One region of the Mycoplasma sp. P36-A1 genome, then DNA from elsewhere that is predicted to be linked to it. Evidence: a T-box and tRNA genes for the amino acid it is inferred to sense, from the RefSeq annotation. Region 1 holds a T-box; the other holds one or more tRNA genes.
What was found. The T-box of region 1 lies ahead of asnS (asparagine--tRNA ligase). A T-box ahead of a tRNA ligase gene usually reads a tRNA of that ligase, here a tRNA-Asn.
Positions count from the first base shown of each region.

Region 2: it encodes a tRNA-Asn, which carries the amino acid that the T-box ahead of asnS (asparagine--tRNA ligase) is inferred to sense. The anticodon was not compared.

Region 1 is NZ_CP168083.1:1,294,663-1,311,984, forward strand. It holds gene ACD762_RS06255 (IS3 family transposase) at 1-246, shown strand, start outside; gene ACD762_RS06260 (aminopeptidase) at 487-1,590, opposite strand; gene ACD762_RS06265 (ISL3 family transposase) at 1,887-3,167, shown strand; gene ACD762_RS06270 (hypothetical protein) at 3,280-3,942, opposite strand; gene ACD762_RS06275 (CDP-glycerol glycerophosphotransferase family protein) at 3,946-5,043, opposite strand; gene ACD762_RS06280 (hypothetical protein) at 5,140-5,904, opposite strand; gene asnS (asparagine--tRNA ligase) at 6,122-7,522, opposite strand; T-box leader at 7,602-7,819, opposite strand; gene ACD762_RS06290 (hypothetical protein) at 7,860-8,402, opposite strand; gene ACD762_RS06295 (hypothetical protein) at 8,468-8,839, opposite strand; gene ACD762_RS06300 (MalY/PatB family protein) at 8,858-10,036, opposite strand; gene ACD762_RS06305 (YciI family protein) at 10,125-10,571, opposite strand; gene ACD762_RS06310 (3'-5' exoribonuclease YhaM family protein) at 10,735-11,676, opposite strand; gene ACD762_RS06315 (RecX family transcriptional regulator) at 11,663-12,466, opposite strand; gene ACD762_RS06320 (glycosyltransferase) at 12,381-13,622, opposite strand; gene ACD762_RS06325 (lysylphosphatidylglycerol synthase transmembrane domain-containing protein) at 13,622-14,641, opposite strand; gene ACD762_RS06330 (M48 family metallopeptidase) at 14,735-15,421, opposite strand; gene ACD762_RS06335 (dUTP diphosphatase) at 15,421-15,909, opposite strand; gene ACD762_RS06340 (Rho termination factor N-terminal domain-containing protein) at 15,980-16,162, opposite strand; partial or broken gene rplT (50S ribosomal protein L20) at 16,136-16,486, opposite strand; gene rpmI (50S ribosomal protein L35) at 16,515-16,709, opposite strand; gene infC (translation initiation factor IF-3) at 16,728-17,288, opposite strand.
Region 2 is NZ_CP168083.1:398,597-415,918, forward strand. It holds gene cls (cardiolipin synthase) at 1-567, shown strand, start outside; gene ACD762_RS01715 (Spx/MgsR family RNA polymerase-binding regulatory protein) at 581-907, shown strand; gene ACD762_RS01720 (tryptophanase) at 1,037-2,413, shown strand; gene ACD762_RS01725 (helix-turn-helix transcriptional regulator) at 2,494-3,189, shown strand; gene mutS (DNA mismatch repair protein MutS) at 3,240-5,774, shown strand; gene mutL (DNA mismatch repair endonuclease MutL) at 5,767-7,623, shown strand; gene ACD762_RS01740 (YbaK/EbsC family protein) at 7,735-8,220, opposite strand; gene ACD762_RS01745 (hypothetical protein) at 8,358-9,152, opposite strand; gene ACD762_RS01750 (ABC transporter ATP-binding protein) at 9,142-9,843, opposite strand; gene ACD762_RS01755 (GntR family transcriptional regulator) at 9,845-10,210, opposite strand; gene ACD762_RS01760 (MBL fold metallo-hydrolase) at 10,361-11,110, shown strand; gene uvrA (excinuclease ABC subunit UvrA) at 11,476-14,349, shown strand; tRNA gene ACD762_RS01770 (tRNA-Glu) at 15,053-15,129, shown strand; tRNA gene ACD762_RS01775 (tRNA-Asn) at 15,187-15,261, shown strand; tRNA gene ACD762_RS01780 (tRNA-Glu) at 15,270-15,346, shown strand; gene ACD762_RS01785 (hypothetical protein) at 15,454-16,611, opposite strand; gene ACD762_RS01790 (phosphopentomutase) at 16,732-17,322, shown strand, end outside.

The DNA of each region.
Region 1 (17,322 bases):
AATAAAGCAAATAGTATATCTGAGTTAAAAGATTATATTATTGAACACATATACTTCTATAATAATATAAGATTACAACCTAGATTTAACTATAAAACACCAATAGAAGTTAGAAATGAAGCTTTAGATCAGATTAAAAATAATTTAGTGGTTGTAACTTATCCAATCGTTCCAAATCCTAAAGTGGTTAAATACTGGGAAAATATAGATAGAAAAAACAATATAACTCAAACAACTTGTGTTTAAGCTATATTGCAATGTTAAGAATTTAATTATTTACACTGTCTACTTGACGGGTGTCAGTTCACAAAAAGCTGTTTCTTTTTTCGCTTGTAAACAAGCAGTTTAAAATAATTAAAAATGAGAACGTCTTAGACTATGGGAATAATATATTAAAGTAAAGAAATTGAGGGAAACTTTACTTTAGATTTGATATCTAAGACACTTATATTCTATAACATATTTGGACATCTTGCAATAAAACTGTTATTTATTTAATGATTTTAACTCATTTTTAACAAAATCGCCGTTTTCTCGCACTAATTCATCATCAAAATAGATTTTTCCTCCACCATGTTCTGGTGTTTGAATACAAACTAAATCCCAATGAATTGCTGAGTTATTTCCATTATTAGCATCTTCATATGCTTGGCCTGGTGTTAAATGAAAACTTCCATAGATTTTTTCATCAAATAAAATATCACCTACTGGTTTATTTATTTTAGGATTTAATCCTAAAGCAAACTCTCCAAAATAACGTGCTCCTTCATCTGTATTAAATACACTTTCAATTTTATCATTATTTGTTTCACTAGTTGCTTTAATTATTTTTCCATCCTTAACTTCTAAATAAACATTTTTAAACTCTACCCCACTTGCTGATGTAATGGTATTGTATTGTACATGTCCATTCACTGAATCTTTTACTGGAGCTGTAAACACTTCACCATCTGGAACATTATTGCTACCAGCGCATATAACACTGTTTATTCCTTTTATTGAAAAAGTCAAATTAGTAGTATCACTTTCAATTCTTACTTTATCTGTTTTATCCATCAATTCTTTTAATGGTTTTGCATTTTCATACATTTTTGGATAATCTACTAGCATTACATCATAGAAGAAGTCTTGGTATTCATCAAAGCCCATTTTAGCATTGTTAGCAAACATATTAGTTGGGTAGTTAAGTAGTACCCACTTTCTTTCATTTACTCTTATATGTTGTGCTTCTTTATTTGCTAAAGCATTTTTTTGAATTATTTCTTGAGGAACTTTATTCATCTCATACTCATTACTCTTTCCTCTTATTAGGATATATGCATCCATATCTTTTGTTTTTTGCATTTCCCATTTAGCTAATGTATTAATTCTTTTTTCACTAGCATGTTGCATTTGTAATGAAGCAACTTCTTCATCAATGAATTCTGCAACTGGTATTCCACCTTTGTTATATATTTCTTTTATAAGTTCTTTAACTAATGGCTTTGATTCAAAATCATATGCCATGATTCTCACTATTTCATCAGGTTGTATGCTAACTGAATATTCTACTAACATTTTAGCAACTTTATTTATTCTTTCATCTCTCATATATATCACCTATTCCATTTCTTTTTAATACTTAGATTATTAATCTTCTAAATATAAGATAACACATTATTATATTTAAAGCTATACTCAAAATATATTCATTATAATCTATGTTTTGTATAAAAAAAAGAATTCAATGAAGAAGTCTTTTTTTAGGTTCTATAATTTATAGGGTGGAATAACAAATTCAAGTATTACTTGAAATGTTATCCACCCTTAAATTGTTAATATAAAGAAAAAGACATTTATCTTTGTTATAATTTAAGCGACAAAACTAAATTAAGGAGATAAATGTCATGATTAATAATAACATAATTAATAAAAACAATAAAGAATTAAAAGAAATTATTGGAATTAATGACTCCAATATTAATATATATAAATTTCAAGATGAAAAAATTAAAGATAATATTTCTAAAGTGTTTTATGGAATTCTATTTTTTAATGATAATGTTTGCCCTAAATGTAATAAAGTTCATAATAAATTTTATGTACATAATAAAAAAGTATCTCTTATTAAATTACCTATGGTTTCTGGTTTTGATGCTTATTTAAAGCTTACTAAAACTCGTTACAAATGTATGGAATGTAATAAAACTTTTATTCCTGCTAATACTCTAACAAATCCTGGATGTTTTATTTCTAATAAAGTTAAATATCTAATTGCTCTTAAATTAACTAGTATGCTTACTTGTACTTATATTGCTCAAGATCACAATGTATCTACTCATACTGTTTTTAGAGTATTAGATACTTATGCAGAGGCTGCTAAATCTACTACTATTAAATCCTATTTACCAAAAGTACTTCATTTTGATGAGTTTAAATCTACTAAAGATGCTGATGGCAATATGTCCTTTGTTATTATGGATGGTGAAAAAAGAAAGCTACTAGATATCGTAGAAAACAGACAAAAAGCTTACTTAGAGAACTATTTTAGCTACTATACAAAAGAAGCTATTGATAATGTTGAATATATTGTAATTGATATGTATACACCTTATATTGAAATCATTAAAAATGTCTTTACTAATGCTAAAATAATATTAGATAGATTTCATATTTATCAGAATTTAACTAGAGCCTTTAATAAAACTAGAGTTGCAATTATGAATGCAGATGAAAAAAACAGAAATAAGTTCAAAAATTTTTGGAAACCTATATTACAGTTAAAAGAGAATCTTTCAGAAGTGATGTTTAAGCATGCAACCTTTAATTATAAGTTTATAAACAATAAAGCAATTATAAATTATTTAATCGAGAATAATGAGGACTTTAAAAATAATTATGAAATATATCAAGATTTACTATTTTCTTTAAAATACAATAATATGGAAATGTTTAAGAAAACAATTGATCAGCCTAATAAATTAGCTTCAGATAAAATTAAAACTTGTATATCTACCTTTATTAAGTATTACGAATATATTAAAGATAGTTTCGATGTTGAGTATAATAATGGAATAATAGAAGGTACAATATCTAAATTCAAGAAGTTAAAAACAATATCTTGCGGGTTTAGAAGATTTGAAAGATTAAAAACTAGAATAATGATACAAGAATTATTAATTGTATAGAAAAAGCATAAAAAAAAGGATATAACATTTCTGTTATATCCTGTTCTAACTCATGTATCAAATTGTAAAATTCCACCCTATTTGACAAAGAGCCTTTTTTTATAAGTCATATTTATGCAATAGCTTCTATATCATAAACATACCATACTTTTGTTTCTGGATTGCTTACAAGTCTTACTTTTGCTTTTTTTATTATTGATTTAGTACTAAGTTTTTCATTGGCCTCATATGTCCATTTTACTTGTACATCATATACTCCACCAACTTTTGTAGTTTTAGTTTCTGATGTTGCAACTTTAGTTTTATTTACTTTAGTTGTTTTAACTATTGTAACTTTATTAACAAGTGGTAAGTTCTCTGCTCCATAAGTATTTTTATATTGCTCTAGATCCATGTAATAACCGCTTATTGCATTTTTAGTAAATTGTTTTTTTACTTTTGAAAATACAAAACCTGTTCCACCTACACTATTAAAATTAGGTTTATCTCTTAATGAGAAGTAGTCAGATATAAAATATTTTGTAACACTATTGACAATATCTTTATTTTTTTTAGATTCTAATGCTGTTGTTAATTCACTTTGTATTAATTTTTCATATTCAGATTGTGTAATACTGACTGAGTATGGTCCAATTTCTAATGATGTTTTTTCAGCTTCTGTGCTTTTTGTTACTTTAGTTGCATCATAAACTGATTTAACTTCAGTAAATGTCAAAGCTAGAATTAATATTGTTAATACTCCAAATAGTATTTTGGTATTTTTGCTGATTCTCATTTATTAATTACCTTCTTTCAAAAGTTCTAGGATATATTTAGCAATTCTTTGGCTACTTAAACCATCTATTTTATCTAAATATTCGTTTATAAATTTAACGTTCTTTTCATTATTAATTTTATAATTTGTAATACTGTGTATTACTTCTTTTATAGTGTAGCTTTTTATAAATGAAAAATCATCTATATTCACACTTAGGCCACGTGTTTTTTTATATTCTTCTAAATCATCTAAATACATTATTATATGTTTATTTAAAATAGCTGCATCATAGATTAGTGCTGAGTAATCTGAGATTATTATATCACTTACACTAAGCATAGTATATAAATTAAACTCATCACACATCATAAAGTCATTTACTTTTTCTTTTATTAGGGGATGTAGTCTTACTATTAATTGATATTGGCTTGGTAATTGCTTTTGTAGTTGTTTAATATCCTTATTAACAAACTTCATATCATCAATACCATCACCTCTAAAGGTTGGTGCATATAGTACTATTTTTTTGTTAATTAATTTAGGGTATTTTTTATAAAATGTATACTGACTATCATTTATAAAATCTTGATCAAATAAGTAATCTGTTTTACTAACTCCAAGTGCTTTAACATTTTCTAATGGTGTCGCTAAAGCTTTTGCAAATATTGCTTTGAAGTATTCTGAACCTACTATTATTGAATCATAAGCTTTTATCTTATATCTTCTATTTTCTGTTTCTTCACCAAATTTTTTTATGGCACCTGTTGCATGCCACACTTGCATTATGTGAACATTCTTCTTTTTATTAATAGTACGATGAACAAAACTATTCCCATCTACTACAATTACTTTAGCGGTATTAAACAAATATGTTTGATGTATAAAACTAAATAAGTATAGAAACTTTCCTTTTAAACTACTATTAAATTTATGTAAATCACTTTTGACTATTACTTTATTGGCATTTAATATTTCTACTATTTTATTAAATTCTAAATTGTAGTCTTGATTAAAATATGATATTATTGCTACTTTATTTTTATTAACTGGCAACAAATAAGTTAGATAAAATGTTAACTTAATTAATATAGTTGCTATTATATTTTCTATTTTCTTCATCTTATCAATCCTTCAAGTTAATATTATACACTATAAAGCTTATTTAGTTAATATTCTTTATTTATATTTAATGTGTGTATGATTTAATTTGAATTATTATTTGCTGTTTACTAAACTTAATTCATTAATTGTTTTATTATCTTTTGTTTTTAAGACTAACCAACTATTAGTATTACCATAATATAAAAACAGTCCTACTTCATTAACACTTTTTAATATTACATCTTCGATGGTTTTATTTCCTTTTATTTTATTTTTGTTTTCATCTCTTAATTGACTTGTCATTCGTGCATCCATTCGTGCACTTCCATCTTTATTAAGAGGTATGTCTAAACTTAAAGTAGCTCCTGCTTTAATTACCATTTTACTTCTTGTTGGCCATGTTACTGTTGCTTTACTGTTATTATGATCTACATAAAAAACTTCATCTGCAATAGCTTTATTCCAACGATGAACTGCTTTTCCTTTGTATGGTATTGTTTTTTTAGTTACTACTAAACTTAATCCTAATGTATTCATTATTAGCTCTAACATTGCTTCAAAAGCTAATAATCGTGCATCTGAAATTACTCGTCTATGTATTCCACCTTGTTCTAGTAATTCGATTAATTTTAATGTTTCTATTTTACTTGGTGGTATTATTGTAACTATTTTACTTATGTCTTGAACATCATTCTCTTTAAAGTCTCGAGATAGTTGCATTTTATCTAGTCTGTTACCATCATAGAGTAGTATTAAAGCTAAATCATTTGTTTCTTTATCAAACTTTGCTTCATTATTTATTATTATTTTACCTGAGTTAGCTGGTAAAATAACGATACTTTCTTGTGGTGTTATATTTATATTTAAATTTATGTTCATTGATTTTCTCCTTTTAATACTTTTACTTAGAATAGCATATTTTTATATTAATGTTTAATAAGATGCTAAGCTTTTATACTTTTTGATATTTATTTATGTTATTATTCTATACTTAAATTATAATAATTACAATATTTTGTATAATTGCTTTTATAGATGTCAAAAAAAAGAATTAACTTTTGTTAATTCCTTTTTAGATAAAATTATATTTATTATTTTAGAATAGGCAGTTTCTTGGTGTTCTTGGGTATGGTATTACATCTCTAATGTTTGAAACTCCTGTAATATACATTAAGAATCTTTCAAATCCTAATCCAAATCCTGAGTGTTTTACTCCACCATATTTTCTTAAGTCTAAATACCATTCCATTCCTTCAACAGGAATGCTCATTTCTTCCATTCTTTTTAGTAGATTATCATATCTTTCTTCACGTTGAGATCCTCCTACTAATTCTCCAATACCTGGAACTAGTAAGTCACATGCAGCAACTGTTTTGTTGTCTTCATTTAATCTCATATAAAATGCTTTGATATCTTTTGGATAATCAGTTAAGAACACTGGTCCATTAACTATTTGTTCTGCAATATATCTTTCATGTTCTGATTGTAAGTCAATACCCCATTCTACTGGATATTCAAATTCTTTTCCTGATTTAAGTAATATATCTATTGCTTCTGTATATGTCATTCTTCTAAATTCAGAATCTACAATAGCTTGTAGTTTTTCTTTTATTCCTTTTTCAACAAATTGTTCACAGAAATCCATTTCTTGAGGACATGCTTTTAAGACATACTCAATGCAATATCTTACCATATCTTCAATTAAATCCATGTTATCTCCTAAATCTGCAAATGCTATTTCAGGTTCAATCATCCAAAATTCTGAAGCGTGACGACTTGTGTTTGAGTATTCTGCTCTAAATGTTGGTCCAAATGTATAAGTATCTCTAAATGCAAGAGCATATGCTTCTACATGCAATTGTCCAGATACTGAAAGTGATGTTTTCTTACCAAAGAAATCTTTTTCATAATCGCCATCAGTTCTAGTTGTTACTGTGAATGCTTCTCCTGCTCCTTCAGCATCATTTGATGTAATGATTGGTGCATGAACATAAACAAACCCTTGTGATTGATAAAATTCATGAATTGCCATTGATAAAGCAGATCTAATTCTCATTACGGCCATAAATGTATTTGTTCTTGGACGTAAATGTGGAATTTCTCTTAAAAATTCTAGTGAATGTCTTTTCTTTTGTAATGGGTAATCTTCACTACAACCTGCTTCTAGAACGATCTTTTCAGCGTGAACTTCAAATGGTTGTTTTGAATCTGGTGTTAAAACTAATTTTCCAGTTACACTGATTCCTGCCCCTGTACGATATTTTGATACTGTATCATAATCTTCTAATGTATCTGCATTATAAACGATTTGAGCACCTTTAAATTGTGTTCCATCATTCAATTCAATAAATCCAATTTTCCCATTATCTCTATTAGTTCTAATCCAACCTTGTAGTGTAATTATATCTAATTCTTCTAGTGTTTTTGATTCTAAGCTAGCTATTTCTTCATATAAATCACTAATTAATGCCTGCTCTGCTATGTAGTTATCAATCATATAATAACCTCCTGTTTATTTTATTTTATGTTAAATTTTTAGGTTTGTTTTCCAAAATAAAAAAGGCACCCAAAATTAATTTAGGAACGAATTAATTTATTCGCGGTACCATCCTAATTCACTTAGTATTTTCTAAGTGCGCTCTAAAGCTGTAACGTTGCTAACGTGTCTTTCTACTCTAGTTCAAAAAACAAACTCTGGAGCGTTACCTACAATTAATTCTTTTCTGACTTTCACCAGCTTCAGAATCGCTTTACAAGAATATACTAATTGTAGACTTTCCTTCTTAGTCTTGTCGATATTTTATCATATTGATTTGATATTTGCAACTCTTATACTATGAAAATGGTTCAGCTTCTAATAGTGATTCGATGAAAATATCATCAATTTTTTCATTTGTACTTTGTATTGTATCATGTAACTGATGACCTTTGATATCATCCATTTTTGATAGATGATATTCTAAATCATGGTTTTCATCTACTTCGATTGCATTAATATATTGATTAAATTCATTGGCTGCTTTTATTACTATATTTTCATACTCTTTTATATCTAGATATTCACATGCTACCATGATTTCAACATCATCATTAAACAGTTGTAAAAAGATAAAATTAGAAAATATAAAGTCTGCTTGTGTTAATATTGCTTCTAATCCTTCATCATCTTCTACTTCTATTTCAAATAAAGTTTCATTATTTATTTCTTTGATATTACTTTTTATATCTACTAGTCCATTATCAAAGTCTACTGCTATCATTATACGATAATATCCTTGTGTTATTAATTGTAAATCATAGATTTCTGAATTTTTAAACTCCTGTTTTATTTTTACACATGTCATCTCTTCAATTAATTGTTTTTTTATGTAATCCATAATTCTCCCCTATTTCTTAAATATTTAAAAGGCTAGTTTTAGCTAGCCTTATTATACACTACATCTTATAATTTGTTAATGTTTCCAATTGGACTACTATCGCTTGTTTGATTTGAACATGCATTTTGATCATTTGGAATTTTTGAACTATCTACATAATCATCATTTGGTGAGTCGAATAACTGATCATCACCTGTTAAATCTGATTCAGTATTGGTAAATGTTGGTTTTGAAACACTCTTTGCTTTTGATCTAGCAATTTCATCTACTGTTGATGAGACTTGACCTGCTGTTGGCTCTACATCATCAATATTTGGTAGTGGCACTGAGTCATTTGTAACATTTGAACATGCATTTTGATCATTTGGTATTTTTGAACTATCTACATAGTCCTCGTTTGGGCTTTGGTTAATCATTCCATCATTGTTATTTATCATATTTATCTCTCCGATCTTTTATTTTAATGCTTTTGTAATTCTATATATACTTTCTTTAATGGTTGTTTTAGATGTTGCTAAGTTTATTCTAAAATAGCCTTCTCCACCTAAACCAAATAAAGTTCCATCTTGTAATAATATTTTACCTTTTTCTATAAGCTTTTCTAAAACTACTTCATTGCTTCCATAAGCGCTTAAGTCTAGCCATCCTAAATAAGTTCCTTGAGCTATATTTATCTTTGCTTTTGGCAGTGCTTTTTCTATTTCTTCTTTAAACATTTTAAAATTTTCATCTAGATATACTAGCAGTTGATTTAGCCACTCATCACCTTGTTCATAAGCTGCAATAGTACCAACTATACTTAATGGTTGCATACCACCTAATCCTTTACTCATTTTATTCATGGTATTAAACCTATTTCGTAATTTTTCATCTTCAATTATAGCAAATGCTGTTGATAATCCTGGTATATTAAATGATTTTGATGGTGAAATTAAACTTATTATTTGATTTCTATCTTGATGTTTTACAACATTAAATATTGGATTATGTTTTTCATTTTCTCTTATTAAATCACAATGTATTTCATCTACTATTAAATAAGTATTAGTTACTCTTGCTATTCTTATTACTTCAGCTAAATCATCTTTTGACCAAACTCGACCTACTGGATTATGTGGTGAACACAACAGTATTACTTTATTTTCACCCTTACTAGCAAGTTTTCTTAAATCTACTAAGTCCATTTGATAACTTCCATCTTTTAATATAAGTTTATTGTTTGCTACAACTCGATTATTTCCTTTAATGAGATTAAAAAAAGGTGTATATACTGGTGATTGTATTATAACTCCTTCTTGTTCATCAGTTAGAAGTTGAATTAAATTTGAAATTGCTGGTAATATTGCTGGTGAAAAGCAAATACTATCTTTTAAGATATCCCAATCAAATCTTCGTTTATAATAGGTTAGTATTGCTTCATTTAAGCGATCTGTTGGCATACTATATCCTAGTAAATTCAGTTTTAAATAGTCTTTAATTGCATTTGATATTGGAGAAGCTATTTCAAAATCCATATCTGCAATCCACATTGGTAAGGTATCTTTTTCTGCTCTTTGATCTAATGTGTTCATAAAATCCCATTTTGTACTATAGGTGTTATGTCGATCTATTACTTTATCAAAGTCATATTTCATGTATCCATCTCCTTTACTTTATATGTTTAGTATAACAAAAAGTACTAATTTTAGAAAATACTATGCCTTTTTGTTATTATCTTTTTTCTTAATTGTTTATTTGAGCCCAATTCATGATTTCTTGAAGACCATTTGTTATACTTATTGGATGTGTCTTACAAGTTAATAATTTTACTTTATTCATTGGATCTTCTTTTAGAAAATCTTCTAAATCATTTTCATTATCCATTTTAATTATAACAAAACTCCCAAACTCTGTTAATTTTGGACCAAATAGTAGTATTTTATTTATTTTAATATACCTATTTAAATAGTCTAAATGTTTTGCAATTGCCTCTTTGATTGCTACTACTTGTTTTCTCTCATTTTCATTTGCTATTCCTGCTTGTAGTAATTCATTTATAGCATTTATCATTGCTTGACCATCTTTCATAAACTTATTTTGATCTGCATCTTTAATTGATTCACACATTAATCTTTCTAAAATTTCTACTACATCATCAGTATAGTCATATTCTACTATGTAATAATTCATTATAATCCCTCCATTATTTATATTTGTTCTTTTTTATTTTAACATTATACTTTAATCTGTTTCTTATAATTAGCACTATATTTTAAATAATAGTTTCTTTGATTTACTATAAGACAAAAAAGTGAGTTCTGTGTGAACTCACTTTTACTTATTCTTATTTTGTTTATTTATTTTCTTTATATTTATAAAAAGATCTGTTTTCTAATGGAAAGACTCTAGGACTAAATGTTCCTGGATCTATTGATTCATATACTTTATCTAAAGTGTCCATTCTAGCATCTATATTATCTATATAGTTTATAAGTTCTGCTTCTCTTGTCATTGGTAAGACTGGAGAACCATATTCTAATTTTCCATGATGTGATAGTATCATATGTTCTAAGATCATTGTTTGTTCTAAGTCTTCAACTTTAAATGCTTTAGCAATGCATAATAGTTCTGAATGTACTATTGATATATGTCCTAATAACTTACCTTTTATTGTATATTCTGTTGCTACAACTCCACTAAGCTCTTCTATTTTTCCTAAATCATGCATTATTATTCCAGCATATAAATAATCTTTGTTTATTTGAGGATAAAGTTTTTTTAATGCACTTGCAAGTTTAAGCATTGAAACTGTATGGTATGCTAAGCCACCATGATATGCATGGTGATTTTTAGAAGCTGCTGGATAATCAAATAGATTTTCATGGTATTTATTCAACATTGCTTTTACAAGTTTTTGTATTACTTCATCATTAATTTCTGAGATGAAGTGTTGTAGTAATTGATGCATTTCCTCTTTTGATAATACAGCTGTTTTAATGTAGTTACTCATATCGATTGTTGCAGAATCTACTATTTCAATTTTTTCTAATTTTAACTGTAAATTATCTCGATAATCAATAACATTAGCTTTTACTTTTATAAACATTCCTGTTTTTATTGTATCTAATAATTCTTTATTAATTTGCCATAATTTACTATCGATTTCATTTGTTTTATCTTGTAATTTAAGGCTTAAATAATCATTTCCTGATGTTGTTTTTCCTTTTACTAAATTTGATATTAAGTAGATATCTTCTATTTTATCTCCTTCAGCAAATTCATTAATGTATTTCATTTTCTATTAACTCCTCTATTTTTTGCAGTATACTATTTTTATCATAACCTTTTTGATATAATTTTGCATATATATTTGATTTAAGCTTATATCCTGTATACTTATTTGCATATTTCTTGTAAAGTTGTCTTGCATCTTTATCTAAATTTTCTAAATCTTCTTCTTCATCAATTTGATATAATGTTTGTTTTATTATTGACATATCAAAGCCTTGTGTTTTCATTTTATTGATAAATTTTTGATTGTATTCTCTTTTGTTCTTACTCTTATAAAAACCACTTACATATTTTTTTTCTAATATCTCTTTTTGTTGTTGTTCAGTTAGCTTGATATTTGTATTAATACCTTTTTCATATAATTTATTTTTTATATAAAGTGGTCCATAACCCTCTCTAACTTTTTGAGCTATATATGATTCTTGAAAGGCTTTATCATCAAGTAGTTTTATTTTCTTTAAATATTGGACTACTTGTATTATTATATCTTTATCATATTGTTTGTTTTCTAATTTATCTTGCAACATTTTACTAGTAATAAAACGTTTGCTTGTAATATCAACTGCATATTCTAAGACTTGATAGTATATTCCTTTTTCTTTTAGTATTTCATAATCTGTACTAGAAATTTCTTGATCTTTATATAATTTAAACTCAAAAATATCATCTTCATTAACAATTATTGTTTCATGATTTTCTATTTCTAACTTATAAAATCTTTTTGTTTTTGATAGCGATTTTATTTTGTATGTTATTATTTTTGATTTTTTTACTTCTAAGATTTCTGATTGCATTGTTATACACCACCATTATTTGTTTATAAAATAGTTCACTTGAATATTCTGTTGATTTATTTAATGCATTTTCTACTAGTTTTTCATATGTTTGTTTATCTATATTTGATAATTGAAGTATTTTTGAGGCTAATTCATTATAACTATCAATATAATAACCAGTTTTGTCTTCAATAACTAAACTTTCTAAGTTTTTATCATAACGACAAATAACTGGCAATCCTGAGGCCATAGCTTCAATAAATGTTAATCCTTGTGTTTCTGATGTTGATGTTGAAACAAAAACATTTGCACATTGATACATCATTGCTACTTTTTCATGAACTACTTTTCCTACTGTATATACTATTTCTTCAAGTTTATTATCTACTATCATTTTTTTTATGGTTTCTAAACTTGGTCCATCTCCAACTATCAGTAACTTTACATTATTTATATTTTGTTTTTTTATTTCAATAAATGCTTTCACTATTTCATCTGTATTCTTTTCTGGTGCTATTCTTCCTATATTGATTACTACAAAATCATCTTTTTTTATATTATATGCATTTCTTACTTCTTGTAATTGTTCTTCTGTATATAAGTCTTTTTTAAATTTTGATAGATCTATTCCAGTAGGGATTACATTTATTGTATTATTTACTCCATATCTTAACAAGGCATCTGCCGTTTTAAATGATGGTACTATTAATTCTGTTGTATTATCAGCATAAAACTTTGTTCCTGTATCTATTAACTTTTTTAAAGGTTTTTCAAAATGTCCGTTAGTATATTTGGTTACATAATGAGTATAATCTTCATACATTGTATGATAGGTATACACTAATGGTATATCTAATTGTCTTGCAGCTATACGTGCAAAAATACCCACACCATATTCTGTGTGAGCATGAATAATGTTTAAATCTAAATTATGTAAATATTGAATAACATTTCTTGAATAGAATCCTGAAAGGTTATAACCATATAATTTTTTTATTGATATTCCAGGTAATTTAATTAAGTTACCTTCTCTTGTGATTCTTGTATTGTTTGATGAAGTTACTATATAGACCTCGTGTTTATTTTTCTTGAGCTCTTCTTCTAGAATACGAACTGATGTAACTACACCATTGATATCAGGAGAATATGTATCTGTAAAGATTGCTACTCTCATTAATCTTCAACTCCCTTTTTCAATTCTTTTACATTAGCAAATATCACAAAGCCTACTATCATTACTAAGTAATATGTTAGAAAACGCCATAATAACATTACTGATGTTGTGGCAACTCCAAACACTGGCCCTAATAATAACATAAATGTTCCTTCAGTTCCTCCTGCTGCTCCAGGTAGTGGAATAAATGATGCAATCATAAAGACAAAAGCTGTTAATATGATTATATTCATTAGTTGTGAGGGATCTAAATGTAAGTTTAATGCTTTAGCTGCAAAAAATGGAATTGAATAAAAAGTAAATATTTTTAAGGTATCTATACCAACTCTGTGTATCATTATATCTTTATGTAATAGTAAAGTATTAAATTCATCTCTAAATAGTTGTAACCATATTTTGGCAGAATTCTTTTTTTCTTCTACATTTTTTAGAATTTTAATCTTTCCTAAAAAAGGAATGATTGTTCCAAATATAAAGCGATGAAATTTTTCTGAAAAAGCTGTTAAAAACAGTCCTACTATAACTACCAAGTTTATGAAAAAACCTAAGAATACTAAATTAAATATTGCATCAAATGTTACTGATAGTTTAGCATAGTTAAATAGTAATGCTAAAGCTCCAAAAATTACTAATACACTTTGCCAAGATATAAAACTTAACATTAACATACTAGCTGATCTGTTTGAAGGTACTTTTTGTTTAGTAAACAATAATACTTGTGCAAATTGTCCACCACTTGCAAACGGCGTAATTGCGCTAAAGAAAGCCCCTGTTTGTTGAGCATCAATAGCATTTCTAAACGTATAGTTTTTATCAAATCTTCGACAATAATAATATATAAAATAAGCATCAAGTAAGTTGTACATTATCATTATAACTAGGGCAATGATAAACCAAAATATATTTATATTTGAAAACATTTTAATAATATTCTCATAATCATTCTTAAATGAAAATACCATTACTACAAATGTAATAGCTACTATAATCGCAAAATTTCTTTTTGTTTTTTTATCCATCTAATCCCCCTGTTTCTTTAAATATTTTACCTTATTTATTCTTTTAGTTCAAATAAATACAGTGAACATTAAAAAAATGTAAGATTAAACAGACTATCTTTTCAAATTTTTAAGTTTATTTTCAGCATTTTTATAATTTGGTAAATAAATACTTACTAAGTTATAAAACTTTTTTGAATGATTTGGTATGATAAAGTGTGCTAATTCATGCACTATTACATAATCAATACACTCTTGATCATAATGAAGTAACATAGAAGATAATACTACTTCATTTCTTTTATAATAACATGTTCCATACTTTGAAATCATCTTTCGCACTTTTAATTTCGGTAAAAAATCAATGTGTTGAAAAGACTGTACTATCTCAAAAAATCTTTTTTCTAATATTTTTTTTGCAGATTCAACCATAAACTTATCAACTAGTTTGTTAATTACTTCTTTATCGTTGATATCCTTTACCATTATATATAAGTATTCTTTTTCTATAAATGCTATTTGGTTACCATTTGTTTTTTTCACTTGGATAGTATATTGATTGTCAAGATAGTTTATAATATCATTATTTTGGTAGCCACTCTTTTTCATTTTTTCTAAATCATACTTATTTTCTATCCTATCTATATATTGATCTATAAATGGTAGTAACTGCTCTTTGTTAGTATGATAAGGTGTTGTAATTAATAGTGAGCCATCTGTTTTCATTCTAATATAAGTATTTTTATTTTTTGATTTTTTATCTATTACAACATAATAATTACGATGTTTAAAACTATCCATTAATAACCATCTGCTTGTCTTTGGTGGTTTGTTTTATTCTTTTCCATATAGGCATTTATAATATCATCTTTAGTAAAGTTTAGACTAATTGCTACTTTAATATACTGTTCAAATAATTTATGAATGTTCTCATTGTTAAAATTATCATTTAAATTTGTTGCTAATGTGAATACTTTTATAAATTGTTGAGTTAATGATTGTTTATCATTTTCAACATTAAAATCTAATTGTATATCAAGATCATTTGCTAATGATACTAAAAAATGTATTCCATCAACATATTCTTCTAATATTACTTCTTTAGCTGAAGCATCTTTTAAAGACCAATATTTGAATGTTCTTGTTTCATTTGCTAGTTCACCTAATTCTACTAAAAAAGCTAATATTCTTTTTGATTTAGTATCATGGTTGTTAACATTATGTATAGCTGCAATTTTTTGATCTAAATCAGCTTGTATTGGTTTAATTTTTTCTAAATTTATTTCCATTGTATTTTCTCCTATTCATAATTTTTAATTAAAAAAAAGCTAAAATACAACCGTATTTTAGCCTGATTAATTATTTAAGTAAATCGATTAATTCTTCTTTTTTCATTGCAGAATAACCAGTTTTACCTGCTTCTTTAGCCATAGCTCTTAATTCTACGACAGTTTTATCTTCTAAACTTTCAGTTGCAACAGCAGTTTCTTCTACAGTTACTGTAGTTTTTCCTTCTAATGCATCTTTAGCTTGGTTTACAATAATTTCAAAACCTTTTTCATCGTGAATAGCCATTTCTGAAAGCATTTTTCTATTGATTTCAATTCCAGCTAATTTTAAACCATGAGTTAATCTTGAATATGAAATATCATGCATTCTTGCTGCTGCATTGATTCTTGCAATCCATAATCTTCTCATGTTTCTTTTTAGTTGTTTTCTATCTCTAAAAGCATATTGTAATGATTTCATTACCTGCTCATTTGCTGTTCTATAAAGCTTGCTTTTTGATCCATAATAACCTTTTGCAAGTTTTAATACTTTTTTACGTCTATTTCTTGCGACGTTTCCACCTTTTACTCTTGCCATGTTTTTCGTTTCCTCCTTATATTATTAATTATTTAACTAATAATGTTTTGATTCTTTTGTAATCGCTCTTAGAAATTAATGATGCTTTTCTAAGTTGTCTTCTTTGTTTCGTTGATTTTCTTGGTGCTAAGTGAGAAGTATAAGCACGTCCTCTTTTAAGTTTTCCTGTTCCTGTTTTCTTAACACGTTTAGCTAAACCACGGTGTGATTTCATTTTTGGCATAATCTTCTTCCTCCTATGCTATTTCTTTTTAGGTGCAACAAACATGATCATGTTGTTACCCTCTAACTTAGGTGCTTTTTCCACCACTGCTATATCTTCGATACCTGCAATAAAGTTTTTCATAATTTCTCTACCTATATCAGTATGAGCCATTTGACGTCCTCTAAATCGCATTGCTACTTTTAATTTGTCACCTTTTTCTAAGAACTTACGTGCATTTTTTAATTTTGTATTAACATCGTTAGTATCAATTACTGGTGATAATCTAATTTCTTTTGTATCTTGAATTTTCTGATTCTTTTTTGCTTCTTTAGCTTTCTTTTGAGCTTCGAAACGATATTTTCCATAGTCAATTATTTTGGCTACTGGTGGGTTTGCTTTTGCTGCAACCACAACTAAGTCTAAGTTTTTTTCTAAAGCCATTTTCATTGCTTCTTTAGTGTTAATAACACCAACTTGTACCCCTTTATCGTCAATTAATAATACTTCTCTTGCTCTAATAGCCTCATTTACCAAATCATCATTTTTGGCAAATCCTTTATTTCCTGAACCAAATTTACTAATAATAGTGCCCTCCATTTCATTTTAATAAAAAAACACTCTGTAAAAAGAG
Region 2 (17,322 bases), 900 kb from region 1:
GATAATTCAACATTAAAAGGTGATACTTTTATTTATCCATATGTTGATGGACCAGACTCAGCAGAAACATTTATTAGAGACATGTTTATTAAAACAATTATGGTTGCTAAAGAAAGAGTATTAATATCAACACCATACTTAATTCCTGATTCAGTTCTTTTAGACTCAATAATACTTCAAGCTAGAAGTGGGGTACAAATAACAATCATAACACCTGGATTACCAGACAAAAAAATAGTAAAATTATCCACTGAATCATATTATCGTGACTTATTAAAAGTCGGCGTAAAAATAGTTGAATATAAAGGTTTTATACATTCAAAAAAACTAATGGTAGATGATGATATCGCAATAGTTGGAACTGCAAATTTTGATATGAGAAGTTTCAATCTTTCATTTGAAGTATGCACATTGCTAATGAATGGTCCAGTATTAAAAGAAATATCAGATATATTTGAAGATGAAATAGTAAATTCAAATGAAGTAATATATAATGACTATGAAAAACAAAATTTATTTAAAAGAGCATTACAAGTAATCTTAAGATTATTTGCACCATTATTCTAAAGGAGAGAAAAATATGAACATATTTGGGTACAAAAAATGCAGCACCTGCACAAAGGCAATTAAGTATTATGAGCAAAATGGAAATGATGTAGAATTCTTTGATTTTATTAAAGAACAAATTCCACAAGAAGTATTAGAAAGACTAATTGATAAAAGTAATCAACCAATAAATGATTTTTTCAATTCTAAAGGAGTACTGTTTAAAGAATTAGAATTGAAAGATAAAATACCAGAGTTAAACGATGAAGAAAAAGTAGAACTATTATTATCAAATGGAAAATTAATAAAAAGACCAATTATTGAAGATAGAGATAAAATAATAATCGGATTTAGACCCTAAAAGGGTCTATTTTTATTATTTAGCAATATATTACTATAAATACTCAACGATGTAATAATAAATTATCATTGACAATAAAATATTATCATGATAGTATGTTGTTATAAAATAACTTTTAGGAGGATTAACATGAAATACATAGCAGAACCATTTAGAATTAAAATGGTAGAGAATATTAAAATGCTTACTAAAGAAGAAAGAATTGAAAGAATTAAAGAGGCAAAATATAATTTATTTAACTTAAGATCTGAAGATGTATACATCGATTTATTAACAGATAGTGGAACAAATGCCATGTCATCAGAACAATGGGAAGGTGTAATGCGCGGAGATGAAGCATATGCTGGAGGTAAATCATATTTCAAATTACTTGAAGCTGCCCAAGATATATTTAAGTATAAATATATTCAACCAGTGCACCAAGGAAGAGCTGCAGAACATGTTTTATTTGGTTTATTATTACATAGTGGTAATATCTCAATTTCTAACATGCACTTTGATACTACAAGAGCACATGTTGAAATTGCAGGAGCTAGAGCTATTGATTGTGTTGTAGCAGAAGCAAAAGATCCTAAAAAAAGAGCTCCATTCAAAGGTAATATGGACAATGTAAAACTAGAAAAACTTATATTAGAACACGGTGCTGAAAATGTTGGTTTAATCATTACAACAATAACAAATAACTCAGCTGGAGGACAACCGGTTTCAATAGCAAATATAAAAGAAACTAGTGAACTGTGTAAAAAATATGGTATAAGATACTGTATAGATGCTGCTAGATATGCAGAAAATGCCTATTTTATAAAACAAAGAGAAGAAGGATATCAAGATAAAAGTATTAAAGAAATTGTAGCAGAAACATTCTCATATGCTGAAATGTTTACAATGAGTGCTAAAAAAGACACTATAGTAAATATGGGAGGATTACTAGGAATTAAGGATGATGAAGAATTATTTTTAAAAGCAAAAGCAAGAACTATTTCATTTGAAGGATTCACTACATATGGAGGTCTTTCAGGTAGAGATATAGAGGCATTAGCAATAGGATTATATGAAGGACTAAACGAAGATTTCTTAAGATATAGAATTGGCCAAGTAGAATATCTTGCAGCTCAATTAGATGAACAAGGAATTTCATATCAATCTCCAGCTGGCGGTCACGGAATATTTGTTGATGCAAGAGAAATGTTTCCACATATTCCATATAATGAGTTTCCAGGACAAGCCCTAGCTATCGAACTATATATTGAAGCAGGTATTAGAACTTGTGATATTGGTTCTTATATGCTTGGAAATGATCCAGATACAGGAGTACAGTTAAAATCAGAGTTTGACTTTACAAGATTTGCGATACCACGAAGAGTATATACACAAGCCCACATAGATGTAATGGCAAATGCATTAATTGCAATAAAAGCAAGAGCCAATACAGTAACAGGATACAAAATAACTTGGGAACCACCAATATTAAGACATTTCCAAGCACACTTAGCACCAATTAAGTAATGCAAAAAGAACTGCACTAAAAAGCAGTTCTTTTTTTTCTAATTGCAAATAAAAATGGTATAATAAAAAAAGGTGATAAAATGAACGAAGTGATGAAAAGTTATATAAAATTAGTAGACTTTTTAGCATCAATGTTAGGACCAAATTATGAAATAGTTCTACACGATGCACAAAAAGAAAATGTACCAATAATTGCAATAGCAAACTCACATATAACAGGAAGAAAAATAAATGATAGTGCTACAATGTTTGCACTAAAAGTAATAGCATCAAAACAGTATAAAGATAATGATTACATGTCAAATCATGATGCAGTATCAAAAGATAAAAAGCCATTAAGATCATCAATGTTCTTTATTAAAGATAACAACAAATTATTAGGGCTTTTATGTATTAACTTTGATGATAGTCAATTTGTCGATCTAGCAAAATCAATGTTAGAATTAGTACATCCTAATGAAATAATAAAAAAACGAAATGAACAAGTTAAACAAAGTGAAGATATAAGTGAGACAATGATAGAAACAATTCAAAAAACAATTGAAGAATACTTTCTTGCAAACAGCATAATTGCTACACACAAGCAAAAAGCACAGTTTCATAATCTAATATTACAATTAACACAAGATAATAGAATAGAAGTAATAGAATTATTAAATGAAAAAGGAATATTTATGCTTAAAGGCGCAGTAAATGAAGTAGCAAGTATATTAGAAGTATCTGAACCAACAATATATCGATACTTAAGTAAAGTAAAAGATAACAGTCTTATTTAGACTGTTTCTTTTTTTGTTTATTTGATATAATTAATAAATGAGGTGAGAATATGGATTATGAAAGATTAACTCCAATGATGAAACAATACATGGAAATTAAAAATAAATATCAAGACGCCATTTTATTCTATCGATTAGGCGATTTTTATGAAATGTTTTTTGAAGATGCACTAACTGCATCAAAAGTATTAGAGATAGCCTTAACAGGACGTTCAGCAGGATTAGAAGAAAAAATACCAATGTGTGGTGTACCTTTTCATGCAAGCGAATCATATATCAAAAAACTAATAAATAATGGCTTTAAAGTAGCTATATGTGAGCAACTAGAAGCTCCTAGTAAAGGAGTAAAAATAGTAAAAAGAGATGTCGTTAAAATAATAACACCAGGAACAGATTTAAATATTGAAAATAATGATTACAACTATCTTATGTCAATAAGTAATGATCAACAATACTATTACATAGCATTAGCTGATATTAGCACAGGTAAGTTAAAAGCTCTAAAGACAAATATAGACCAACAAAGTTTATATGAACAAATAAAAAACTATCAAATAAAAGAAATAGTAGTAAATGAAAACTTTCAAACAAATGTTTTTAATGACCTATTAAAAACAAATAAAGTCTTAATATCACTAGTAAAAGATAGCATTGAATATAAAAATAAAATACTGAGTTCAATTCATTTAGAATATCAAAATGTATTTAAACAATTACTTAAATACATCGAAGGTATGCAGATGGAAACAATAAACTACTACTTAGAAGTAGAGTATCAAGATAATAAACATATGCAGTTAGACTTTTCAAGTAAATTCTCACTAGAATTAACATCAACTATAAAAAACAATGAAAAATATGGAACCCTTTTTTGGTATTTAGATAAAACAAAAACAGCAATGGGATCAAGATTGCTAAAAGAATACATAGAAAACCCATTAATAGATAGAACATTAATAGAAGAAAGACAACTATTTGTTTCAGCATTATTAAACAATTTTATGAATACTGAAATGATAGCTACCTATTTAAAAAATGTTTATGACATTGCAAGAATAGCAAGTAAATTAGACCTATTAACTACAACACCAAAAGATTTATTGTGGCTAGCAAACTCACTAGAACAAGCTACAAAAATAAAAGTAGAATTAGAAATGATAGAAGATAAACAAATAGAAAATTACCTAGAAGATTATGATGATTTAACAGATTTAAAAGATCTGATAAAAGCAACAATATCTGAAGAAATATTAGAAGGCAATAGTCAAGTAATAATAAAAAATAATATAAATGAACAATTAGATGAATACCGAAAAGTATTACAAGAAAGTACAGAATGGTTAATTAACTTTGAACAAAGACAAAAAGAATTAACAAATATCAAAAATCTAAAAGTTAAATACAATAAAGTATTTGGCTATTACATAGAAGTTTCAAATGCAAATAAAGATTTAATAAAAGAAGAACATGGTTATATAAGAAAACAGACATTAGCTAATGCAGAACGTTATATTAACAGTGAACTTAAAGAACAAGAATCATTAATATTAAATGCTTCTGAAAATCTAACAAACCTAGAAAATGAAATATTTAATGCCTTTAAAAAAAATATCCAACCACAAACTAAAAGACTACAATTGCTATCTTCAAAACTAGCATATTTAGATGTAATGTATGCATTATATAATATTTCAAATCAATATGGATTTACAAAACCAATATTTAACAATCAAAAAAATATCGAGATAAAAGAATCATTTCATCCAATAATAAAGGCAATTGATACAGACAATAGCTTTGTAAATAATGATTATTATTTAAATGTTGAAGAAAACATAATGTTGATAACAGGACCAAATATGGGTGGAAAATCAACATACATGAGACAACTTGCATTAATAGTAATAATGTTTCAAATAGGATGCTATGTTCCAGCAGAGCATGCAAGCTTAACAATCTTTGATAAAATATTTACTCGTATAGGTTCTAATGATGATCTATTAGAAGGCCAATCAACATTTATGGTAGAGATGTTAGAAGCAAGTAATGCCATAAATAATACAACAGATAATAGCTTAATATTATTCGATGAACTAGGTAGAGGAACAGCAACATACGATGGAATGTCACTTGCTTATGCAATGATAGAACATCTAGCATTAAACTCACAAGCCAAAGTACTGTTTTCAACCCATTATCATGAACTTACAAAACTTGCCGATAGCTATAAACAAGTCATTAATTATCATGCTAGTGTTGTTGAAGACTTTCAAAACATTACCTTTACATACAAGATAAAACCAGGACATATTGCTAAATCATATGGTATCCATGTAGCTAAACTAGCTCATCTTCCTGAAAATATAATAAAAAGATCATATGAAATACTAAATAGTTTAGAACAGACAAAAGACTTAGAAATAGAAGTGAATCCAATAGAAAAAATAAATGAAAATAGTAATACATATTCAGATTATACACCATTAAAAAATGAAATAGCTAACTTAAACATTAATGAAATCACACCAATACAAGCACTAACAATATTAGACACATTGAAAAAGAAGGTTGATAATTATGAGTAAAATAAAAGTTATGAGTTTTGATCTTGCTTCTAAAATAGCAGCAGGTGAAGTAGTAGAAAACCAATCTAGTGTTGTTAAAGAATTAATAGAAAATGCCATAGATGCAAACGCTAATAAAATAACAATAAATCTAATAGATAGTGGAATACAGTTAATAGAAGTAACCGACAATGGTAGTGGAATGGATAAAGAAGATATATTACTATCAGTAAAAGAACATGCAACTAGTAAAATAACAAATGAATATGAACTATTTAATATAGAAACATTAGGATTTAGAGGAGAAGCCTTAGCAAGTATAAAAGCAGTATCAAAGCTAAAAATAAGTTCTAATAATGGCAGCGAAACAGGTTATACATATGATGTATTCACCGATAGTATAAATGCTGGATATGATGTTAAAGGTAGTAAAATAAGTGTTTATAATCTATTTTATAATGTACCAGCTCGTTTTAAATATTTAGATTCTACTCAAAAAGAATTATCAAAAATAGTAGAAATAGTAACAAGATTTGCTCTTGCAAATACTCATATAGCATTTGTCTTAATAAATGATAATAAAACATTAATAAATACAAATGGAAATAAAGATATGTTACAAATCATAAATAATATATACTCATTAGATGTTGCTAAAAGTATGATAAAAATAAATAAAACAGATAATGACTTTAACATAACAGGATATATATCAGATAAAGAAACTACAAGATCAAATAAGAAAAATATCTATGTTTATATTAATAATAGACTAGTCTTTAATAAAGAACTAAGTAATTCAGTAATTGCAGGTTATGATGACTATTTAATGGAAAAAAGATATCCAATAGCATTTATAAATATTACATGCGATTTTCAATTAATTGATGTAAATGTTCATCCAGCTAAATTAGAAGTAAGAATATCTAAAGTAGATCAGTTAAAAGAGACTATAATAAATACAATTAAAGAAACATTTAACATTGCAAGAAAACAATTTATAACAAAAGAAAAAATAATACAACCAACTCTAAATTTTACATACGAAATAGAAGATAATATATCTGAAAAAGAACTAACTAGCTTTAATGAAACAAGAGATATGAATATTCAAGAAGAAAAAGATATACTAAAAGAAGTTGATAATGTAAAAATAAATTTAGTTGATAAACAAACAAGTGAACAAACCTTAAATATTGATAAGCCAATCTTAAACATAACAGATACAACTAATAAAGACTATTCATTAAAAGAAGACCTAGAAGAAGCAGTAGTTAAAGAAATAGAAACAGCATATGTAAGCTTTAGTGCAATAGGTCAGTTTGATGGATCATATATCTTAGCACAAAACCAAAGTGGCTTACACATAATAGATCAACATGCTGCAATGGAAAGAATAAATTATGAAAATAAACTAAAGAAAATAAATGATCCTTTAGAATTTCAAGAATTAGTAGTACCAATAGTAATACCACTAACATTTTCGCAAAAGTTAAAAATATTAGAAGTTAGTGATAAATTATTCAGTATAGGCATTAAAATTGAAGAAAGTGCTACAAACGATTTAATCATAAGAGAAGTACCATTATGGATAGATATTAATAATGCAAATCTTCAAATACAAAACGCTATAGAGCATATTCTAGAATTAAATAAAGTAAGCATCAAAGATATTAGTAAAGAAGGTTTGATATTAGCTTCATGTAAAATGTCACTAAAAGCAAATACCAGACTAGATATTAAAGAACAACAACAGCTTTTAGATAAATTAGTGACAACACCAAACTATGATAGATGCCCACATGGAAGACCAATCATAATAACAATGAGTAAATATGAAGTTGAAAAAATGTTTAAAAGAATAATCTAAAAAGTCGTATAAATATCATCTTTCTACTATAAACTTTAGTTGTTAAAGATATCACTATACACAAAGTAATAAGCACAATAAAAACCGCATAAGCGGTTTTTATTATACATATTATTCAGATTGCCATCCTTTAGTTACATCAACCCATTCTACATATTTAGAGGTATTTTCTAAATCAGGAATAGAAATTCTAATTGCACTATTACTAGAGCCACAAGCAGGATAAACATAATCAAAACGTTTTAATGAAATATCTAAATAAACAGCAACTCCATCATTTAAAGCAAAAGGACAGACACCACCTGCTGCTTGACCTAATAGTTCAAAAGTATCATCACGATTAAGCATACTACCTTTTTCATGAAAGTGATGACGATATTTTTTATTATCAACACTAGCATCGCCAGCCATTACAACAACAATTATTTTATCTTGTTTCTTTAATTTAAAAGATAAAGTTTTAGCAATATGTGATGCCTTACATTTACAAGCAATTGCTGCAAGCTCAACACTAGAACTAGCAACATCAAATTCCATAATATCGTTTTTTAAACCATAATCATCTAAGTATAACTTAACTTTGTCTAAAGAACTCATATAAACAACTCCTTAATTCACAAATGTGAATATTATAATGATATCATTATAATCCTCATTTCTAGTTAATGCAAGAATATCATATGAATAATCTATGAAAATAAAAAAAGACTTCATAAGAAGTCATATTATAATTATTACTCTAGATTTAATCTTTTTTCTAAAGTAATTTTTGTTATAAAGTAATAAGCAATAGTTGGAATTGCAGAAATAACAACTAATCCCCAAATAACAGTATTTATTACTAATTGTTCAGACATATTAGTCGAAAAATTAAAGGAATAACTAAGACCTTCAATTAAATATACTCCAAAGACTAAAGCAATTGATAATATTGTATTGATAATAATAGCATATAAAATACTAAATAAAATTTTATTACGATCTTTTGCATGTCCTAATACTAAAGCAGTATACACAAAAGCTTGAAAGTAGACACACGTAATAAGAAATAATACAATTAGTCCAATTATAAAAGGAATAAAGCTAAAGCCTAAATAATTAATATTATCATTTAATTCTCTAATTGCAGTACTTGTTAGACTAAAAATATTAGATGATGAAAATATAGTAGATAAAATTACTGTAACAATAGAAGATATTATAAGCATTAATGAGCTACTTATATATTTAGATAAAACAAGAGTTCCTTTAGTTATTGGTAGAGTATTTGTTAAGTATCCTTGATCTTTTAAAACATTAGTATAAAAACGTTTAATAACAGCTACAAGAGTTACAATATTAATAGTAATTAGCATAATTACAGAAAAAATAATAACTAAAGTAACAATAATTTTAATGAATAAATTCTCACTATCAATAAAATTCATAAATATCGCTGCCATAATACAAGAAATAAATGTAATAAGATAAATAAAGCTTGTATCTTTAATCATTGATTTCATATCATATTTAATTAATTTAATCAACATATCTAAATTCCTCCCTAAATATTTTATCAATAGATTTTCCATGTTTAATTCTTAATTCATCGGCACTATCATGCGTTAGAATTTTACCTTCAGAAATAAAGATAACCTCATCTAGAATATTTTCAATATCAGCAATTAAATGAGTACATATTAACATAGAAGCCTCATTATCAAAGTTTTGAATAATCATATCTAAAATAAAATCTCTAGAAGCAGGATCTACACCACCTAGTGGTTCATCTAAGATGTATAACATAGCTTGTCTTGACATAACCAAAGCTAATTGAACTTTTTCCCTAGTACCCTTAGATAATTCTTTTATTTTATCATTTACATCAACTTTCATAGTTCTAAGCATATGTAAACATTTCTCTTTATTAAAATCTTCATAAAAATCTACAAATAATTCAACACATTCAATTACATTATAGCTTTCATCTAAATATGTTCTTTCAGGTAAGTATGATAATATTTTAGCACTTTCAACACCAGGTGCTATTCCATTTACCAATATTCGACCACTATTTTGTTGAAGAAGTCCATTAATCAATTTGATTATAGTAGTTTTCCCAGAACCATTAGAACCTAAAAGACCAATTATTTTTCCTTTTTCCAAAGTTAGATTCAAATCACTTAATACAATATGTGAACCATAACTTTTACTTACATTTTCTATTTTAACTAAACTCATATTATGCCTCCTTCAATTCTTCTTCAATGATATTTAATATATCATTTTGATCGTACCCTAAATTTTGCATTTTCTTTAAAAATTCTAAAACATATTCTTTTGCTAAATGATTTCTTAATTCCATAATAGTATGTTCATCCTCCGTTACAAATTTCCCGTTAGTTCTTTCAGTAGTAATTAAATCCAAAGTTTCTAATTCAGTAAATGCTTTGGAAACAGTATTTGGATTAATAGTTGCAATAGTTGCAAGCTCTCTGACAGAAGGTAATTTACTTCCTGCAGGATAATCCTTAATAGCTATCTTTATCATCAGCTGGTTAACCAATTGTTTATACAAAGGACTAGAATTATCAAAGTTAAACTCCATATGTACACCTCCTGTTGTGTTACTGTATTAACTGTATGATACAATAATACAACATAGTTATACATTTTGTCAACAAAAATTGTACATAATACTTTTTAATCATTTTTTTTGCTATAATCTTATCTAAGAAAGAAAGAGGGATTATAACACATGAGCAAATTAATTAATCTAGTATTAAGCGAACAAGTATTTAAATTCGGTTTAAAAGTAAATGTAGTAGCAATAGTAAATGATAATGATGAATTCATGTTAGTAGATAGCGGATTTGTAGGTAGTTATGATAGTTTAATAGAACAATTAGATAACAATAAACTATTAATAAATAATTTAAAGGGAATTATTGTCACACATCAAGATCATGATCATATCGCAAATCTAGCATATTTAAAAAAATTAAATCCAAGTATAGAAATATATTCAAGTAAAATAGAAAAACCTTACTTAGATGGTAGTAAAGAAAATCTTAGAATAAAACCACTATATAATAGAATTGATTACACTGATCCATTAAAAAAAATTGGTATTGATGAACAAATCTCAATGATAAGTAGCATACCAACAGTAGAAGTAGATAAAGTAGTCGAAGATAATCAAGTAATCGACTTTGCAAACGGTTTAACTATTATTTTAACACCAGGCCACATGCCAGGGCATTTATGTGTGTTAGTCAATGAATTGAAAACACTTATTGCAGGTGATATGTTTACAGTTGAAAAAAAACAATTGCTACTTGCACGTAGAGATTTCTCCTTAAATTATGAAGATGTAATTAAAAGCACAAAAAAATTACTTAATTATAACTTTGATAAAATAATTGCATATCATGGTGGAGAATATAATCAAGATGTAAAACAAACAATAAAAGAGCTGTTAAAAAAAGAAGCAAAAAATAATTTATAATAATTATAAAAAACACTTGTGTTATGTAATTATAACTGTTATAATTAAGTTGCGAAGGTGATAAGAAGCATTTCGCGATTTATTATTTCATTTGTTCAATAGAATCAGTTATCTAATATTCTCCCGAAAAAATATATGTACTGATTCAACCAAAGTGAGTTATCTTAAAGATAGTTCACTTTTTTTTATTTATCAATAGACACATATAAATCATTTAAGTATATAAAGTATGTTCTTTGTATCATTTTATACAACGATAACGTATAATATATTAGACAAGAGATTAGGTTTTCTGTCAGTTTTTTTTGTCTTAAAACCTAAAATGCAGTAGAAATATATGATAAAAAGGAGCTGAAATATATTATATGAAAAATGATAAAATAATTGTAAAAGGTGCAAGAGTAAACAACCTTAAAAATATAGATGTTGAAATACCAAGATCAAAACTAGTTGTTATGACAGGTTTAAGTGGTAGTGGTAAAAGTTCTTTAGCTTTTGATACAATATATGCAGAAGGACAAAGAAGATATATGGATAGTCTTAGTGCATATGCAAGACAATTTTTAGGAAATAGTGAAAAGCCAGATGTAGATTTAATAGAAGGTTTATCACCAGCAATTTCAATAGAACAAAAAACAACACATAATAACCCACGTTCTACAATTGGAACTGTAACCGAAATATATGATTACTTAAGATTATTGTATGCTAGAATAGGCCATGTATATTGTCCTATTCATCATCATGAAATTTCAGCAATGACAATTAAACAAATGATTACTAAACTATATGAAGAAGTACCACTTAAAAGTAAATTACAACTACTAGCTCCAGTAGCTAGCTATCAAAAAGGTACTCATAAAGATCTGATTGCTAAACTAATGAGTGATGGTTTTGTAAGAGCTTTTATTGATGGTGAATCAATGCTATTAGAAGATGTGCAAGAATTAGATAAAAATAAAAAACATAATATTGAGGTTGTAGTAGACCGAATAGTTTTAAAAGAAGACAGTTCAGAAAGACTATATGATTCAATAGAAATAGCTTTAAAATTAAGCAAAGGTGTAGTTCAAATTGAACGTGGAAATGATGAAGAAGGAAACCCTTTAAACAGATTACAATACTCAGAAAACTTTGCTTGCACTATTTGTGGTTTTTCAATTCCCAATTTAGAACCAAGACTATTTTCATTTAACAGTCCACTAGGAGCATGTCATACATGTAAAGGATTAGGTGTTGTTTTTGAAGCAGATATTGATTTAATAATAGATGAACCAGAAAAATCAATAAATAAAGGTGGAATTAAATACTATCGTAATATTATTCACAAAGATAATTTAGATACACAAAAATTTAAAGCCCTATGTAACGCTTACAAAATAGATTTGGATAAACCGTTAAATAAAATGAGTAAAAAAGAAATGAATATTATTCTAAATGGTAGTGATAAACCAATTACATATACTTTGTATTCTTCAAGTGGTACCTATAATAGAGTAGAATATATAGAAGGTGTAAAAACATTAATTGAAAGACGATATGCAACAACTGAAAGCGAAGGATCAAAAGCTTGGTATAGTGGATTTATGGCAGAAGCAGTTTGTCCTGAATGTAATGGATCAAGATTATCAAAAGAAGCTTTAAGTGTAGAAGTAGGCGGAAAAAATATTTATGAATTTACTTTAATGCCAGTAGATGAAGCTTTAGAGTTTGTAAAAGATTTAGCAAATCATTTAAATAAAAATGAAGTAGAAATATCAAAACTAGTCCTAAAAGAACTAAACAGCCGTTTAACATTTTTGATGAATGTTGGTTTAGAATACTTAAACTTAGCTCGAACTGCAGGAACGTTAAGTGGTGGAGAAGCTCAAAGAATTAGACTAGCTACACAAATAGGATCAGCTCTAACAGGTGTTTTATATGTTTTAGATGAACCTAGTATAGGACTTCATCAAAGAGATAATGAAAAACTAATTGCAACATTAAGAGGGATGCAACAATTAGGAAATACTATGATAGTTGTTGAACATGATGAAGATACAATGAAAGAAGCAGATTATATAATTGATATTGGTCCAGGAGCAGGAGAACATGGTGGAGAAATTGTTGCTGCAGGAACATATGATGAAATAGTTGCCAACAAAAATAGTATTACAGGTCAATACCTATCAAAAGAAAAATATATTCCTTTACCTAAAACAAGAAAAAAAGGTAATGGTAACTTCTTAGAAGTAAGAGGTGCAAAAGAAAATAATTTAAAGAATATAAATGCTAAATTTCCACTTGGAGCCATGACAATAGTAACAGGAGTCTCTGGTGGTGGTAAATCAACTTTAGTAAATGAGATATTATATAAATCAATTGCTAATAAACTATATAAAAATAAGCAAAAGCCAGGATTACATAAAGAAATAAAAGGATTAGAAAATATCGATAAAGTAATAGAAATATCTCAAGATCCAATTGGTAGAACACCAAGATCAAACCCAGCTACATATACAAGCGTATTTGATGACATAAGAGATTTATATGCACTATCAAAAGAAGCAAAAGCTAGAGGTTATCAAAAAGGTCGTTTTAGTTTTAATACTAAAGGTGGACGTTGTGAAGCCTGTCAAGGAGATGGAGTAATTAAAATAGCAATGCACTTTTTACCAGATGTTTATGTAGTATGTGAAGAATGTGGTGGAAAACGTTATAATGATGAAACCCTTCAAGTTACATTTAAAGATAAAAACATTGCAGATGTACTAGCCATGACAGTAGATGAAGCTTGTGACTTTTTTACAAGTATTCCTAAAATAAAACGTAAATTAGATACCCTACAAGAAGTGGGATTAGGATATATAAAACTAGGTCAAAGTGCAACAACTTTATCAGGTGGAGAAGCACAAAGAATTAAACTAGCTACTGAACTTCAAAAAAGAGCTACAGGTAAAACAGTATATATTTTAGATGAACCAACAACAGGATTACATATTGATGATGTATCAAGATTAATAAAAGTACTACAAAAAATAGTAGATAATGGTGATACAGTTATAATAATTGAACATAATTTAGATGTTATAAAAGTAGCTGATTACATTATTGATCTAGGTCCTGAAGGTGGTAAAAAAGGTGGTAGTATTGTTGCAAAAGGAACTCCAGAACAAGTAATAAAAGTTAAAGAAAGTTATACTGGACAATTTTTGAAACCAATTATAGAAGATGACAAACTAAATAATAGAATAGAATAATAAAATAAAAACAAAAAAGCTTCTATAAACAAAAAATGTTAATAGAAGCTTTTATAATTGACTGTAGTAGTCAATGTAAAGTAAAAATAAAAGGAGACAAATTTAGAATGTCTAAACTACAAGCAGTGCATAATTACCAAATATGCTTATCATTGTTTGAAAATAAATAGTATTGTGCCCTAATACAATACTATTTAAGATGTGTATACCTGTTTTATTAACAGATAGAATAATACAAGATAATAAAAGAAGTTTTTATTTATAATGAAAAGTTAGATAGATTGCTTATTTACAATGATATTGATTGTCTTAAAAACTCAGATTTAAAATTATATTTTTATGTTTTTTCATAGCAAGACGCCAAACTAACAAATGAAAATTATATCATAAAACGATAATAAAGCATCTTTTTACTAAATTTGTGTACTCCTAGTCACATTATACATTATTTTAGTCTACAAATGTATAAAAAAATAATATATATTTAAAATAGACATAAATTATAATAATTATAGATAATTGGTATATAAATATGATTAAAAATATAGAATATATATATATAATAGTTGCTTAAAATAAATAATAGCTAAAATATGAAACTTTTGTAAAAATTTGTCGAAAAAGTATTGCACATTAAAAATATAAATGTTATTATATAACAGTCCTGAAACAAGGGATAAACAAGCAATAGAAAATCATTAGTGGCCCGTTGGTGAAGCGGTTTAACACACATGCCTTTCACGCATGCATCCACGGGTTCGAATCCCGTACGGGTCACCATTAAAAATTTCTATAATTGCTAAAAACAAATAAATATAGTATAATCATTCTATCAACGCCTGAGTAGCTCAGCGGTAGAGCAATCGGCTGTTAACCGATCGGTCGTAGGTTCAATCCCTACCTCAGGCGCCATTTTTATTGGCCCGTTGGTGAAGCGGTTTAACACACATGCCTTTCACGCATGCATCCACGGGTTCGAATCCCGTACGGGTCACCATTAAAAAATGTACTAGCTTAGAGCTAGTTTTTTTTATGTTCATTATTTTTTTAATATTCAATTAACAATAAAAAAAACATGATAATTAGTATCATGTCTAAATTATATTATAAATAATTTTTGATTATCTTAGAAACATCTATATCACTTTTTCCACTAATGCTTTGACCTTTGCCACCACCTCTAATATCAAAGTCATTTTTAAGTTGATTAAAAACTTTAACAATATCTAAATCACTTGTAGAACTTTTAACTAGAACAAATTGGTAGTTATCATGATTTTTGGCTTGAATCAAAGCAGATACATTATAATCTTGTTTAGCAATTTTTGCAGAAATATTCTTCAAGTCTTTAGAATTACTAACAGAATCAAAAATTACAAATTCATCTTTATCTTTTAATAACTTTTCAATAGCAAGATCATAATAATTAGTTTTCATAATATTATATTCATCAGTTAGTTCTTTATTTTTATCATAAATAGTATTAATATTCTTAATTAAATTATCTTCATTAGATTTAGTTAAAGCATATACCTGTTTCATATTTTCATTCATTTTACTAAAATAATCAACTAATGCTAAACCACAAGTATAAGTTAATTTATAACCTTTACTAGTATTTTCATAATCTAAGATAACTAAAGACTGTATTTTTTTGAGACTTTCAAAGTGTAAGCATCCACAAGCATTATAATCATTCAATGCAACTATATTAGTAATCCTAACAGGATTAGTATATTTAGGATTATCTTTTAGACCATATTTACCTAATTCAGTTTTATCAATATAAAAGATTTCCATGACTGCATCATCAATAATTAATTGATTTGCTTTAGCTGATATTTGTTCAATAATCTGTGGTGTTAAATTATCACCTTCTAAAACAATATCGTAATAGTTATCATGAACATGATGAGATATGGTATTAAAGCCATAATCAAGTTCTAACAATGCAGTTAGTAAATGTTGAGAATCATGTCCTTGAATCATGATAGTTCTATTATGCATATCTACAATTCCATGTACATCATCTTCTAGTTTTTGCGATGTAACATGATAAATCTCATCATCTTTTTTCATTACATGTTCAACTTGTATTCCATTTATAGTACCAATATCATTAGACATTCCGCCACCTTCAGGGTAAAAAGCAGTTTTATCTAAAATAGAATAAAAAAGACCATCTTTTTCAGTTGATTCTAAGACAGTTGCATCAAACTCGTATTCATTAATATTATTGTAATACAAAACTTCAGTTTTCATTTTATCACTCCTATAAAACATATTTTATCTAATGTATAAACAATTAGCAAACTATTTGTGTTTTAGTAGCAAAAAAGACATAAAAAATGATATAATCATTAGACACAGGAGGTAATCAATATGAAATTTAAAAGAGTATTTTTAATCGTATTAGATTCATTAGGCGTAGGAGCAATGCCAGATGCTGCAAAATTTAACGATGTAGGTGCTAATACATTAGAAAGTATATTAAAAGCAAAAGATATAGTAAATATTCCTAATTTACAAAAATTAGGTTTTACTAATTTATCTTCAATAAATAAATATCACACAAATAATCCTAAAGCAGTAGTTGCTAAACTAGCTGAAGAAAGTAATGGAAAAGATACAATGACTGGTCATTGGGAATTTATGGGTATAAAAACAGTTGAACCATTTGTAACATTTACAGAACACGGTTTTCCTAAAGAACTAATAGATGAATTAGAAGAGAAAACAGGTTATAAAGTTATTGGTAACAAAGCTGCAAGTGGTACTGAAATACTAGATGAATTAGGGCCTAGACAAATGAAAACAAAAGAGTTAATAGTTTATACATCAGCTGATTCAGTTTTACAAATTGCAGCACATGAAGATATAATTCCTTTAAAAGAGCTATATAGATGTTGTGAAATAGCTAGAGCTATTACAATGAAGCCAGAATGGTTGCTAGGAAGAGTAATAGCAAGACCA